4 regions of the Actinomadura sp. NPDC000929 genome follow, and region 4 is predicted to be linked to each of the others. Evidence: riboswitches for the same ligand, from Rfam matches in the RefSeq annotation. Region 4 holds a riboswitch; each other region holds the start of a gene.
The links. A riboswitch is a leader RNA that binds a small molecule or an ion and turns the genes downstream of it on or off. The one in region 4 is predicted to bind cyclic di-AMP.
Positions count from the first base shown of each region.

Region 1: another riboswitch for cyclic di-AMP. It lies ahead of ABWI04_RS37385 (C40 family peptidase); the one in region 4 lies ahead of ABWI04_RS01765 (CHAP domain-containing protein).
Region 2: another riboswitch for cyclic di-AMP. It lies ahead of ABWI04_RS39935 (NlpC/P60 family protein); the one in region 4 lies ahead of ABWI04_RS01765 (CHAP domain-containing protein).
Region 3: another riboswitch for cyclic di-AMP. It lies ahead of ABWI04_RS21710 (NlpC/P60 family protein); the one in region 4 lies ahead of ABWI04_RS01765 (CHAP domain-containing protein).

Region 1 covers NZ_JBEUPA010000180.1:6,668-9,865, reverse strand. Annotated here, with positions in the region: gene ABWI04_RS37395 (Mut7-C RNAse domain-containing protein) at 1-135, shown strand, start outside; gene ABWI04_RS37390 ((deoxy)nucleoside triphosphate pyrophosphohydrolase) at 164-550, shown strand; gene ABWI04_RS37385 (C40 family peptidase) at 547-1,563, opposite strand; cyclic di-AMP (ydaO/yuaA leader) riboswitch at 1,571-1,702, opposite strand; gene typA (translational GTPase TypA) at 1,894-3,198, shown strand, end outside.
Region 2 covers NZ_JBEUPA010000224.1:3,612-6,809, forward strand. Annotated here, with positions in the region: gene ABWI04_RS39925 (BlaI/MecI/CopY family transcriptional regulator) at 1-282, shown strand, start outside; gene ABWI04_RS39930 (M56 family metallopeptidase) at 287-1,240, shown strand; cyclic di-AMP (ydaO/yuaA leader) riboswitch at 1,346-1,490, shown strand; gene ABWI04_RS39935 (NlpC/P60 family protein) at 1,494-2,552, shown strand; gene ABWI04_RS39940 (DUF6153 family protein) at 2,614-3,105, shown strand; gene ABWI04_RS39945 (DUF305 domain-containing protein) at 3,182-3,198, shown strand, end outside.
Region 3 covers NZ_JBEUPA010000061.1:17,553-20,750, reverse strand. Annotated here, with positions in the region: gene hpnH (adenosyl-hopene transferase HpnH) at 1-907, shown strand, start outside; gene ABWI04_RS21710 (NlpC/P60 family protein) at 977-1,711, opposite strand; cyclic di-AMP (ydaO/yuaA leader) riboswitch at 1,721-1,858, opposite strand; gene ABWI04_RS21705 (MFS transporter) at 2,202-3,198, shown strand, end outside.
Region 4 covers NZ_JBEUPA010000003.1:42,405-45,602, reverse strand. Annotated here, with positions in the region: gene ABWI04_RS01775 (TetR/AcrR family transcriptional regulator) at 1-347, opposite strand, end outside; gene ABWI04_RS01770 (DsbA family oxidoreductase) at 461-1,087, shown strand; cyclic di-AMP (ydaO/yuaA leader) riboswitch at 1,421-1,571, shown strand; gene ABWI04_RS01765 (CHAP domain-containing protein) at 1,586-2,263, shown strand; gene ABWI04_RS01760 (RlpA-like double-psi beta-barrel domain-containing protein) at 2,456-3,175, shown strand.

The DNA of each region.
Region 1 (3,198 bases), on a different contig from region 4:
CGCTGCGCGGTCTGCGGGCAGGTGTACTGGCGCGGGGCGCACGGCGACCACCTGGAGGAGATCGTCCGCGACGCGACGCGTCTGGTCGACTCCCTCAGGCGGGACGGAACCGGACGGACCGGCGCCGCGGTCTGATCACGAACACGGAGAGGAGCTGGTCGCGATCGATCTCGTGGTGGTGGGGGCGGCGATCCTCGCGGAGGGGCGGCTGCTGGCCGCCCAGCGCGCCGAGCCGCCGCACATGGCGGGCGGCTGGGAGCTTCCCGGCGGCAAGGTCGACCCCGGAGAGTCGGACGAGGACGCCCTGGTGCGCGAGTGCCACGAGGAACTGGCCGTGAAGGTACGCCTGGGCCGCCGCGTGGGCGGCGACTGGCGCCTCAGCGGACGCGCCGTCCTCCGCGTCTGGACGGCCGAGCTGGTAGAAGGCGAGCCGCAAGCCCTGGAGCACCTGCAACTCCGCTGGCTGGCGCCCTCAGAGCTCCACGACGTCAACTGGCTCCCCGGCGACCGCCCGGCAGTAGACCTCCTGGCCGCCCAAGGCCTCGGCTAGGAAATCCTATTCGCGCCTGCGAAGTCGGAGCGGTCGGAGAGTTTGGAGATCTTGACCACGTCGCCGGTCTGGGGGGCGTGGAGGTACTTGCCGTCGCCCAGGTAGATGCCCATGTGGTGCAGGTTGCTGCCGAAGTACACCAGGTCGCCGGAGCGGAGGGCGCCGCGGGAGACCTTCGTTCCCATGGCGAACAGGTCGCCGGTGTAGTGCGGGAGGCCGGGCTTGCCGACCTGGGCGTAGGCCCAGACGACGAGGCCCGAGCAGTCGAAGCTGCTCGGTCCGGCGGCGGCCCACACGTACGGGGAGCCGAGCTTGGTGAGCGCCTTGCGGGCCATCTTGGCGGGCAGGCCGGAGCCCTTCACGGTGGCGCTGAGGCCGGTGCGCGGGTCGCTCGCGTGGGTGGTGGTCAGCTTGTCGAGGCGCTTCATCACCTCGGAGACCTTGGCCTTGGCGGCCTCGCGCGCCTGCTTGGCGTCGTCCCAGGCCTTCTTGACCTGGGCGGTCTTGGCCTTGGCGGTGCGCTCCGCGGCGTCGGCCTGGTCGATCTGCTTCTTCAGGGCGAGGACGGCGGTGGCCTGGCTCTGCGCCAGGTAGGCGCGGTCGGACAGCCCCTCGGGGGAGGCGCCGGAGCCGAAGAGGACGTCGGGGCCGCCGGCCATGTAGTTCGCGGCGGCCAGGCTGCCGAGCTTCTGGCGGGCGGGTTCGGCGAGGGCGCGCAGCCGCTCGGCCTCCCGGGTGGCGTCCTGTTCGGCCTTGCGGGCCTTGGTGAACTCGACGCGGGCCTTGTTGAACTTCTCCGTGAGGATCTCGGCCTCTTCGTTCAGCGCGTCGAGGCTCTTGCGCAGGCCCTTCTCCGTCGTCGGCGTGGGGCTCGGCGCCGTGGGCGCGGAGGCGGGCCGGAACGGCTGGGCGGCGTGGGCGAGGTCCGGCGCGGTGGCGCCGAGACCGATCAGGAGCAGGGTGGCGGTGGCGGTGGGCAGAACGCGACGCCGCCGGGGGGAATCCGGAGCCAAGCCGGTGTTCTCCTCTCCTCGTACGCCTACCGGGTTAGCTGACGGGTTCGGGCCAGGAGTCGCCCTACGACGAGCGTCGATTCACCCCGAGGGTGGTGGGTCCCCGGTTCTCCCGCGGGAGATTCGGCGTTCCGGCCGCAGTCCCCTGGGGGCGGGACTCCGGACGACCGGATCTCGGGCAGATTACAAAGGATGCGCAAAGTTGGCCAATCGAGGTCCGTGTGACCGATGGGGCGAACGACTCGGAGTGGGTGGTACGCACGGCCAAGTAGAATGGGTACGGCCGCACGTCTGCGGCGACTCCCGAACTCTCACGCAAGGCGAACCCGCATGCCCATCTCCACGCGCGACGACCTCCGTAACGTCGCGATCGTCGCCCACGTCGACCATGGCAAGACGACGCTGGTCGACGCCATGCTCTGGCAGTCCGGGGCCTTCCGCGAGAACCAGGACGTCGACGACCGCGTGCTCGACTCCAACGACCTGGAGCGCGAGAAGGGGATCACCATCCTCGCGAAGAACACCGCGGTCCTGCACAACGGCCTGACGATCAACATCATCGACACCCCGGGGCACGCCGACTTCGGCGGCGAGGTCGAGCGCGGCCTGTCCATGGTGGACGGCGTCGTCCTGCTGGTCGACGCCAGCGAGGGCCCGCTCCCGCAGACGCGCTTCGTGCTGCGCAAGGCGCTCGCCGCGCGGCTGCCGGTGATCCTGGTCGTGAACAAGACCGACCGCCCCGACGCGCGCATCGACGAGGTCGTGGACGAGACCTACGAGCTGTTCATGGACCTCGACGCCGACGAGGACCAGATCGACTTCCCGATCGTGTTCGCGTCCGGCCGCGCCGGGCGGGCCTCGCTCGACAAGCCCGCCGACGGCGCCATGCCCGGCAGCGAGGACCTGGAACCGCTGTTCAAGGTCATCACCGAGACGATCCCCGCGCCGTCCTACGACCCCGACGGCCCGCTCCAGGCGCACGTGACGAACCTGGACGCCTCCAGCTACCTCGGCCGGATCGCGCTGTGCCGCGTGCACGCCGGCACGATCAAGAAGGGCCAGCAGGTCGCCTGGTGCCGGCGCGACGGCAGCGTCGAGCGGGTGAAGATCACCGAGCTGATGATGACGGAGGCGCTCACCCGCAAGCCCGCGGACGAGGCCGGGCCCGGCGACATCATCGCCATCGCCGGCATCCCCGACATCATGATCGGTGAGACCCTCGCGGACCCGGACGACCCGCGCCCGCTGCCGCTGATCACGGTGGACGAGCCGGCGATCTCCATGACGATCGGCACCAACACCGGGCCGATGGCGGGCCGCGAGAAGGGCACCAAGGTCACCGCCCGGATGGTCAAGGACCGCCTCGACCGCGAGCTCGTCGGCAACGTGTCGATCCGGGTGCTGCCGACCGAGCGCCCCGACGCCTGGGAGGTGCAGGGCCGCGGCGAGCTGGCCCTGGCGATCCTGGTCGAGAACATGCGCCGCGAGGGCTACGAGCTGACCGTCGGCAAGCCGCAGGTCGTCACGCGGGAGATCGACGGCAAGAAGCACGAGCCGGTCGAGCGGCTCACCGTCGACATCCCCGAGGAGCACCTCGGCGCCGTCACGCAGCTGATGGCGGTCCGCAAGGGCCGC
Region 2 (3,198 bases), on a different contig from region 4:
AACGAGGACGCGGACAGGGCACTGGCCTACAACACCGTGCAGACCGTGGCCGAACGCCTGGCGCAGAAGGGCCTCCTCCGGCGTACGCAGGAGGGCACGGCCTTCCGCTACAGCCCCACGCGGCCGCGGGAGGAGTACGCGGTCGAGCTGATGCTGGACGCCCTGAGCGAGGCCTCCGACCACGGCGCCATCCTGGCGAGGTTCGCCGAGAGCGTCCCGCCGGAGGACGCCCGGCACCTCCTGGACGCCCTGCGGCGGCGGACCGCCGGCGAGGACGCGTGATCCCGTGATCCCGCTGGTGGTCGGGCTCGTCGTCTCGGTGGTCCTGCTGGGATGCGCCGCGGGGCCCGTTCTGGACCTCCTCAGGCGCTCCGCCGTCGGCCCGGGGACGGCCATCGCCTGCTGGACGGCCGCCCTCGCGGGGACGTTCATCGCCGCGGCGGGGATCGCGGCGGCGGGGCTGCTCGCGCCGCCGGGTCCGGGGCACGGACTGCTGTCTCGGCTGCGCGACTGCCTGCCCCATCACGGCCGTCTCGCCACCGCCGCCGCGGCCGTCGCGACCGCCGTCCTCGCCGCGGCCTGCGCCGCCGTGCTCGCCCGCGGCCTGCCGAGGCTCGGCCGGGCCGTGCGCCACCGCCGGCGGCACCGGGAGATGCTGCGGCTGGTCGCCCGGGAGGACCGCCGCCATCCGGACGTCCTCGTCCTCGACCACCCCGTGCCCGTGGCGTACTCGCTGCCGTCCCGGCACCGCGCGATCGTGGTCAGCACCGGGGCCCAGCGGGCGCTCAGCGCCGAGGAGTTCGGGGCCGTCCTGGCGCACGAGCGCGCGCATCTGCGCCAGCGTCACCATGTCTTCCTGCTGGCTCTGGACCTGGTCCACGCCATGCTGCCATGGCTGCCGACCGTCCGGCGCGCGAAGGCGCGGCTGCCGCTGCTGCTGGAGATGGCCGCGGACGACGCCGCGGTCCGCGTTCACGGCAGGAAGCCGCTGGTCGACGCGTTGTGCCGGCTCTCGGCGGCGCCCGCCGTCGCGGGGGCGCTCGGCGTCGCGGGGGCGCTCGGCGCGGCGGGCACGCCCGTCGCCGGTGCGCTGATGGAGCGGGTGCTGCGGCTGGAGGGCGCCCCGGCGAGGCCGCGGCGCGACGTCCGGCTCGCGGCGGGCCTGTTCGCGGTGGCGGCGGTCGCCGCGCCGCTCCTGGCCGGGGCCGCGGCGGTCGTGGAGCTCGCCGCGACCTGCTGAGGCGGAATGTGGCATTTGGGGAAATCTGCCGCTTCGGTGGCGAACCGACCGTAAACCTCCTACGCTCCGTAGGAGGTCACGGTCCGACGTCCCCGCCGGGGACGGCCGGCGACCGCGCCGAATCCCGCGGACGGCTCCGTCCGGGGAACCGGGGACCCGATCTTCAGGGGTGAGTCCGTCCCGCGGGACGGTAGGGCGACTCCGGCCCGAACCCGTCAGCTGACCCGGTAGGCGGTACAGGAGAGGACACCGCATGCAGCGACGAGCTGCCGGCCCCCGAACGACAGCCCGCCGCAGGATCCGCACCCGCCGGCTCGGCGACGTCACGGCATGGACGGCCGCCCTCGCGCTGTCCGCCGGGCTTCTCGCGCCCGCGCCCGCCCACGCCGAGCCGAAGCCGACGCGCAAGCAACTGACCGCGCAGCAGGAGAAGCTCGCCGACGAGGCCGAGAAGCTCAGCGAGCAGTACAACGGCCTGCGCGAACGCCTCAAGCAGGCCGAGCACGCCGCGAAGCTCGCCAAGAGCAGCGCCCTGCGCCAGCAGAAGGCGCTGGACGAAGCGCGCGAACGCATGGCGAAGATCGCCGCGGACAGCTACAAGAACGGCCCGGCGGACCCGGCCATCACGTTCGCCTCGTCGTCCGACCCGCAGGCCGTCCTGGACCAGTCGGCCACCCTCAACTACTTCGCCAAGCAGAACGACGTCCGCATCACGCAGATGCTCCAGGTGATGCAGGGCGCCGACCGGTCCCGCAAGGCCGCCGAGCAGCGCGCCGCCCAGGTGCGCGCGCTCACCGACGAGGCGAGGAAGAAGCGCCGGGAACTCCAGATCAAGCTCAAGAAGGTCGAGAAGCAGCTCGGCACCTTCAGGACCGCGGGCACGGGTCCCGCCTCCATCCCCAACCTCAACTCCGGCGGGGCCTCGGCCAAGGCCATGACGGCCGTCCGGGCCGCCCTCGCCCAGCAGGGCGTGCCCTACTCCTGGGGCGGCGGCAACGCGTCCGGCCCGAGCTACGGCACCGCGCAGGGCGCCAACATCAAGGGCTTCGACTGCTCCGGCCTGACCCTGTACGCCTACGCGCAGGTCGGCATCACGCTCGGCCACTACACCGGCAGCCAGTACAACGCCGGGACCCACGTGAGCATGAGCCAGCTCAAGCCCGGCGACCTGGTGTTCTTCCACAGCGACCTGCACCACATGGGCATGTACATCGGCAACGGCAACATGGTCCACGCGCCGCAGACCGGCGACGTCGTCAAGATCGCCCCCATCGCCGGCCGCCCGTTCGCGGGCGGGGTCCGTGTCGCCTGACCCCTCGAAGCGGTGACCCGCCGGTGACCGCCGATCACCCTTCGCTACCCTGGTCCGCGAGATGAGCACGCACCTCGGCGGCCTCCCCGCACGGGACGGCGCGCACGCGGAACGGCCGGTGGGACGGCCGAGGCGCTCCGTGCGCCCGGACGTCCTCCGGCTGGCGTCCGGCCTGCTCGTGCTCCTCGGGCTGCTGGCGATGCACGGCTTCCAGTCCACGGCGAGCCCGGCGGAGATGGGCGGCGTTCCGCTGACGTCCATGGCCGCCGGGCACGCCGCCCCCGCCGCCGAAGCGATGGCGGGGCACCGTCCACCCCGGGGCGACCGGCCCGGGGGCCATCACTCCGACCGCCACCCCGACCACCCCGGCGGCCAGGTCTGCCTGGCCATGCTGACCCTGCTCGCGCTCGCCCTCGTCGCGGCCCTCCTGGCGCTGCGCTTGCGGAAGTCGCCGCCGATGGCCGTGTCGCGGCCCCCGCGGGTGCGGATCCTCCTGGTCGGACGGCCGCCGCCGAGACCGTCCCTGCACAGGTTGAGCGTGCTGAGGCTGTGACAGGTCCAGCGGCGCCCGGAAACGGGCGCCGTCGCCGACCACCGATCACAGCACTCGACACGGAAGGCTCACCACCATGAAGCGAGCGTTCGC
Region 3 (3,198 bases), on a different contig from region 4:
GCCCCTGTTCGCCTGCAACCTCGCCTGCGCCGGCTGCGGGAAGATCCAGCACCCGCACGACGTGCTGAGGAAGCGGATGCCGGTCGAGCAGGCCCTCGCCGCGATCGAGGAGTGCGGCGCGCCGATGGTCTCCATCGCGGGCGGCGAGCCGCTGATGCACCCGCAGATCGACGAGCTGGTGAACGAGCTCGTCCGCCGCAGGAAGTACGTCTTCCTGTGCACGAACGCGCTGCTCATCCCCAAGAAGATCGACAAGTTCGCGCCCTCGCCGTACTTCGCGTGGGCGGTGCACATCGACGGGCTGCGGGAACGCCACGACGCGTCCGTGTGCAAGGAGGGCGTCTTCGACGACGCCGTCGCGGCCGTCAGGGAGTGCAAGCGGCGGGGGTTCCGCGTCACCACCAACACGACGATCTTCAACACGGACACGCCGCAGACCGTCATCGACGTCATGAACTACCTCAACGACGACCTCCGGGTCGACGAGATGATGATCTCGCCGGGCTACGCCTACGACAAGGCGCCCGACCAGGACCACTTCCTCGGCGTCCAGGAGACGCGGGAGCTGTTCCGCAAGGCGTTCGGGGACGGCAACCGCAAGCGGTGGCGCTTCAACCACTCGCCCCTGTTCCTGGACTTCCTGGAAGGCAAGGTCGACTTCCCCTGCACGGCCTGGGCGATCCCGTCCTACTCCCTCTTCGGCTGGCAGCGTCCCTGCTACCTGATGTCGGACGGCTACGCGCAGACCTACCAGGAACTCCTGGACGAGACCGACTGGGACTCCTACGGAAGGGGACGCGACTCCCGCTGCGCCAACTGCATGGCCCACTGCGGCTACGAACCCACGGCCGTCTTCTCGACCCTCGGCTCCCTGAAGGAGTCCTTGCGGGCCGTCCGCTCGGTCTGACCCCTCTCTCTCCAAGCCCGTTCCGCCCGGCACCGGCGTCCCGCCGATGCCGGGCGTCTTCAGGGACGCCTACGTGAGGGACGTCGGCCGGTACGCCTTGTACTCGTCGCCCGAGGAGAGCCCGTAGTCGAGCTCGCGGTGGTCGGTTCCGTACCGGCCGCGCTGCTCGTAGGCCCAGTACGACGAGTGCTCCTTGTCGGCCCACTTCTCGAAGATGACGACGTGCCGGGTGGTGTTGCTGCCGAGGGCGTCCATGACGAGGTCGCCCTTCTTCAGCTCGGACATCGCGATTCGCTCGGTGTACCGCGACGCGGTGAGGCCGACGGTGTTCGTCCCGGGCTTGGGCAGCCCCAGCGCCATGGACACGTATCCCGAGCAGTCGGTGCGGTAGCCGTTGTGCGTGCTGGTCTGGCTGTAGGGGACCCGCCGGCCGGTGTGCGGATGCCAGGTCCTGGCCCGCGCGATGACCTTGGACCGCGCGTCCGACTTCGGCGCGGCGGCCTGCTTCCGCGGCTCGGCCTTCGCCGACGACTCGGTCTTCGCCGAGGGCTCGGCCTTCGCTGGGGCCTTGAACTCCTTCTGGACCTGGGCCTGCGCTCTGACCTGCTCCCGCGGCGCCGCCTGCCGCGGCGCGGTCCGCTGCTGCGGCACGGTCTGGACGGCGGCGACGGTTTCGGTGGACGCGTGCTGCAGGGTCGTCGGCATGGCCGCCGTCGCGCCGAAGACGGCGAGGCCCGTCAGCGTGACGGTGACCCAGGGGCCGGGCCGCAGAACGCGCGGCCGGTCGAGGTGCTTGCCTTTCAAGGGGGGCTCCTTGCTTCCATGTGCCGCCTACCGGGTTAGCTGACGGGTTCGGACGTGGAAGTCGCCCTACGGCCTGACAGGCCGATTCACCCCAGTTCGGGTTGGGTCCCCGGCTCCGCGCCACGGCGGACTCGGCGGGTGCCGCTGAGAGACAGCGGCGCTGACGATGTGGGGCCCGATCGATGAGGGATCTCGGGCCTTGTCGCGCGGGGACGGCACCCCGCCCCACCGCGCTCGGAAACCCCACGGTGGGACAAAACGCCTGGAAGGCGTCTTGAAGGGGCAAAGCTACTGAAATCACCAAGAGACGGCAAGGTCGCGGGCGATGATTCCGCAGCTCAGTGCCGTGCCGACCCGGCACCCCGGCCGTCGCCTGCCGCCGTTGTGGGCGTGCCGGGGAGGCGATCCGGGCCCGATGCGCCTCTAGACGGAGGAGAAACCTCCAGTTAATATCCGGAGGAGAACCCTTCACTTAGAGGAGGTGGGTTCCATGACCGCCATCCCGGCGCGGACCGCGTCCGGTCCGTCCGCGGCCGTCCCGAACCGGCGCTGGGCGGCGCTGGTCGTCATCGCCGTCGCGCAGCTGATGATCGCGCTCGACGCCACCATCGTGAACATCGCGCTGCCGACGGCCCAGCACGCGCTCGGCTTCGGCGACGCCGACCGGCAGTGGGTGATCACCGCGTACACCCTGTCCTTCGCCGGGCTGCTCCTGCTCGGCGGCCGGATCGCCGACCTGGTCGGGCGGCGCCGCAGCTTCCTGGCCGGGCTGGCCGGGTTCGCCGTCGCCTCGATGATCGCCGGGGCCGCGCCCGGCTTCGGGGTCCTCGTGGTCGGGCGCGCCCTGCAGGGGGCGTTCGCCGCGCTGCTCGCGCCCACCGCCCTGTCGCTGCTGGCGGTGACGTTCACCGAGCCCAGGGAGCGCGCGAAGGCGTTCGGCGTCTACGGCGCCGTGGCGAGCAGCGGCGCGGCGGTCGGGCTGCTGCTCGGCGGCGCGCTGACCCAGTACGCCGACTGGCGCTGGTGCCTCTACGTCAACGTCGCCATCGCCGCGGCCGCGTCGGTGGCGGGACGGATCGTCCTTCCCGCGCCGCCGGCGTTCCCCGGGGCGCGCGTCGACTGGATCTCCGCCGTCCTCGTCACCGGCGGCCTGGCGGCCGTCGTGTACGGCGCGGGCGAGGCCGCCCCGCACGGCTGGGACGCCTGGCGGACCACCGCGCCGCTCGCGGTCGGCGGCCTGGCGCTCGCCCTGTTCGCCGTGCGCCAGGCCAGGCACGCCGCGCCGCTGCTGCCGCTGCGGATCCTCGCCGACCGGGGCCGGGCCGGCGCCTACCTCGCGGTGGCCACCGCGGTCGTCGGCGCCTTCGGGGTCTTCCTCACGCTCACCTACTACCTCCAGGTGGTCGCGCACTTCTCCCCGATGCGCACCGGGCTGGCGTTCCTGCCGATGGCCGTCGCGAACTCCGCGAGCGGCTACCTCGTCGGCG
Region 4 (3,198 bases):
TCCGGGTCGTGCTGGGCCTCGCCGATCAGTGCGCGGTAGTGCGGGAAGACGTGCGGGTCGCCGAGGATGCGCGAGGCCGCCGCCATCTGCGTCTTGATGTCCGCGACGAAGTCACCGGTGTCGGGGAAGGTCGCGTCCATCTTCCAGGTGGACAGCAGGCCGTCCAGCAGCACGGCGGCCTTGGACGGCCACCAGCGGTAGATCGTGTTCTTGCCGACGCCGGCGCGGGCGGCGATGCCCTCGATGCTGACCTTGCGGTACCCGACCTCCTGGCACAGGTCCATGGCGGCCTTGATGACGGCGTTGGCGGCCTCTTCACTTCGGCGCTCAGGACGTCTGGGTGACATGGGGACAGCATAGCCCTCAGGCGGCACGGAACGTTCCGTATTGACGCGGCGAGCGGCGGCGGGCATGCTGAGGCGGCACGGAACGATCCGTGCCGCCATCGAAGGACGAACCCATGAAAGTTGAGTTCACCCACGACATCGCCTGCGTCTGGTCGGCGCTCGGCTACGCCCGCTTCCAGCGGGCCGCCGAGGAGCACCGTGCGGGTGGCGGCGAACTGGAGGTCGTCTTCAGGCCGTACCAGACCGCGGGTTCCGCGGCGGAACCGCCGCCGAGCCGCGGCCTTTTCCCTCTCGCGCCCACCGCGCGGGTCGAGCAGATCGCACGGGCGGCGGCGGTCGACGGCCTGGTGGTGAACCTCGACCGGATCGTGCCCGCCCGCACCGCCGACGCCCACCGGCTCATCGCGCTGGCGGCCGCGCACGGCACCGCCGAGGACATGACCGCCCGTCTTTACCGCGCCTACTTCAGTGACGGTCTGGACATCGGCGACGTCAACGTGCTGCGGGGCTTGGCGTCCGCGACCGGCGTCAGGTGGGACGGCGAGCGGCCCCACGAGGAACCGGCTCGGTCCGCTCGCGTGTCCGGCCCGCGAGTGCCGGTCTTCCGGTTTCCCGACGGGACGGTCCTGGTCGGAGCCGTGTCACTCGCCGCGCTGAGGGGTGAGTTGATGAGGGCCGACTCACCGCGCCGGCGCTCCAGCAGGACCACGCATTCGCGCCCGGCTCCGGTGCGACTATGACGCGTCCTGGTCGGTCGTGAACTTGGGCACCTTGATGACCAGCCCGCGGGTGGGGGCGCGCTCGGGGGTGATCGTCTCCCGTTGGGGCGAGGTGGCGACCAGAAATCTTGGGCCGACTTGACTGGACCGCAGCCCTTGCGTTGAGGGCGCTTTGGGGAGTCTTTACAGGTCAGCAGCGTCTTTGGGGTGGGCTTGACGAAATATGGGGCCGCTTGAACCTGTTGTGGGTGTGTGACCGACGGGAAAGCCCGTCCGGAGCGCCCGACCAGATCGTGACGGGCGCATCGAGTCCCTGATCATCAGGACGGCCGATCAAGGCACGTCCGCCGCCGAGTCCGCAGAGCGCCGATCACTGGCCGAGCGGAGCCGGGGACCCACCGAAACACCGGGGTGAATCCGCACTCCCGCCTTGCGCGGGGTCGCGGTAGGGCCACTTCCATGCCCGAACCCGACAGCTAACCCGGTAGGCGGACTGGAAGACCTCAGGAGAACCTTCGCATGACCGCTCGTACTTTCGACCTGACCAAGCGCATGGGCACCCGCTTCGCCGCCGGAGCCGTCCTCTCCCTGGCGAGCGCTTTCGGCTTCGCCTCCCTGGCCCCGTCCGCCCATGCGGACACCAAGCCCGCGAACACCGCGCACGTCGCCGCCGCGCCCCAGGCCGGCGCCAACGGCGCGAAGACCGCCACCGCCGGCGCCTCCGCGCAGGACGTCATCAAGCTCGCCCGCACGCAGATCGGCACCCACGAGGACGCCTCGGGCAACAGCAAGTTCAACGACTGGTACGTCGGCTCGCCGCTGGGCGAGCAGAACGCCCACCGCATCGGTTCCAAGAGCGCCTCGGTCTACAAGGGCCAGTCCTGGTGCGACATGTTCGTGTCCTGGCTGGGCCAGCACACCGGCACCAAGGGCATGGGCGCCGACGCCTACACCGTCAGCCACGCCAAGTGGTTCAAGAAGACCGGCCGCTTCGGCCAGACCCCGAAGCCCGGCGCCGTGGTCTTCTTCGCCTGGAACGGCGGCGGCATCAAGGGCGTCGAGCACGTCGGCATCGTCGTCAAGGACAACCACGACGGCACCATCAACACCATCGAGGGCAACACCGGTGACGCGGTGAAGAAGAAGGTCCGCGACACGTCCACCGTCGCCGGCTACGGCTACCCCCAGTACCGGTGAGCCAGGGCCGCTGAGCGGCCCGTTGCCCCGCACCGTCCAGTGGTGCCTCCCCCTTCTCCATCCCTCCGCGATCACACCCACGTCGCGAGCACGCCCACGTGCCGTGCGCCGGATCCGTCACGCCCGAACGGCGAGCCCCCGACTAGCCGAAGCCGTGACCCGGCGCCCCGGACCACCGAGCAAAGGATGAACATGCAGAAGCGAGCCATCGACACCGCCCTGATCGGTACCGCTCTCGCGGGCCTGCTGGCCGCGGGCGTGGCGGCCGGGACCTCCCACGGGGCCCAGGCCGACGAGCCGATGTCGCACAAGGTCATCGGACAGCAGGTGGCCGGGCAGCAGGTCACCGGCGACAAGATGACCGGACAGCTGGTCACCGGACAACAGGTGAGCGGGCACAAGGTGACCGGACAGCCGGTCACCGGAAAGCAGGTGACCGGAAAGGTGACCGGCCAGCAGGTGGGGCAGCCCGCCGCGAAGGCCACCCACCACGGCACCGCCAAGGTCGCGCCGAAGCGCCACGCCGTCCTGTCGGGCAGCACCAAGGCGTCCTACTTCTGGGACGACGGCTCGGGCGTGAACGGCGACACGGGCGCCCCGGCGGGCGGCAAGCCGATGCAGAAGGGCCTGTTCGCCAGCCCGAGCTGGCCCATGCACACCAAGGTGAAGGTCACCTACAAGGGGCGCAGCGTCACCGGCTTCGTCGGGGACCGCGGGCCGGGCGAGCCGTCGCACCGCGGCGTCATGCTCGACCTCGACACCTACACCTTCCGCCACCTGGTGGACGGCAAGAAGCCGCGGAGCAAGTACGACACGGGCACCTCGGCGGGCCACCTGAAGGGCGTCAAGTACGAGATCCTGTCCTGGGGCCACGGCGCCGGCAAGAAGGGCGCCCCGAAGCCCCTCGGCTGATCAGGCCCGACCGGGTGACCCCT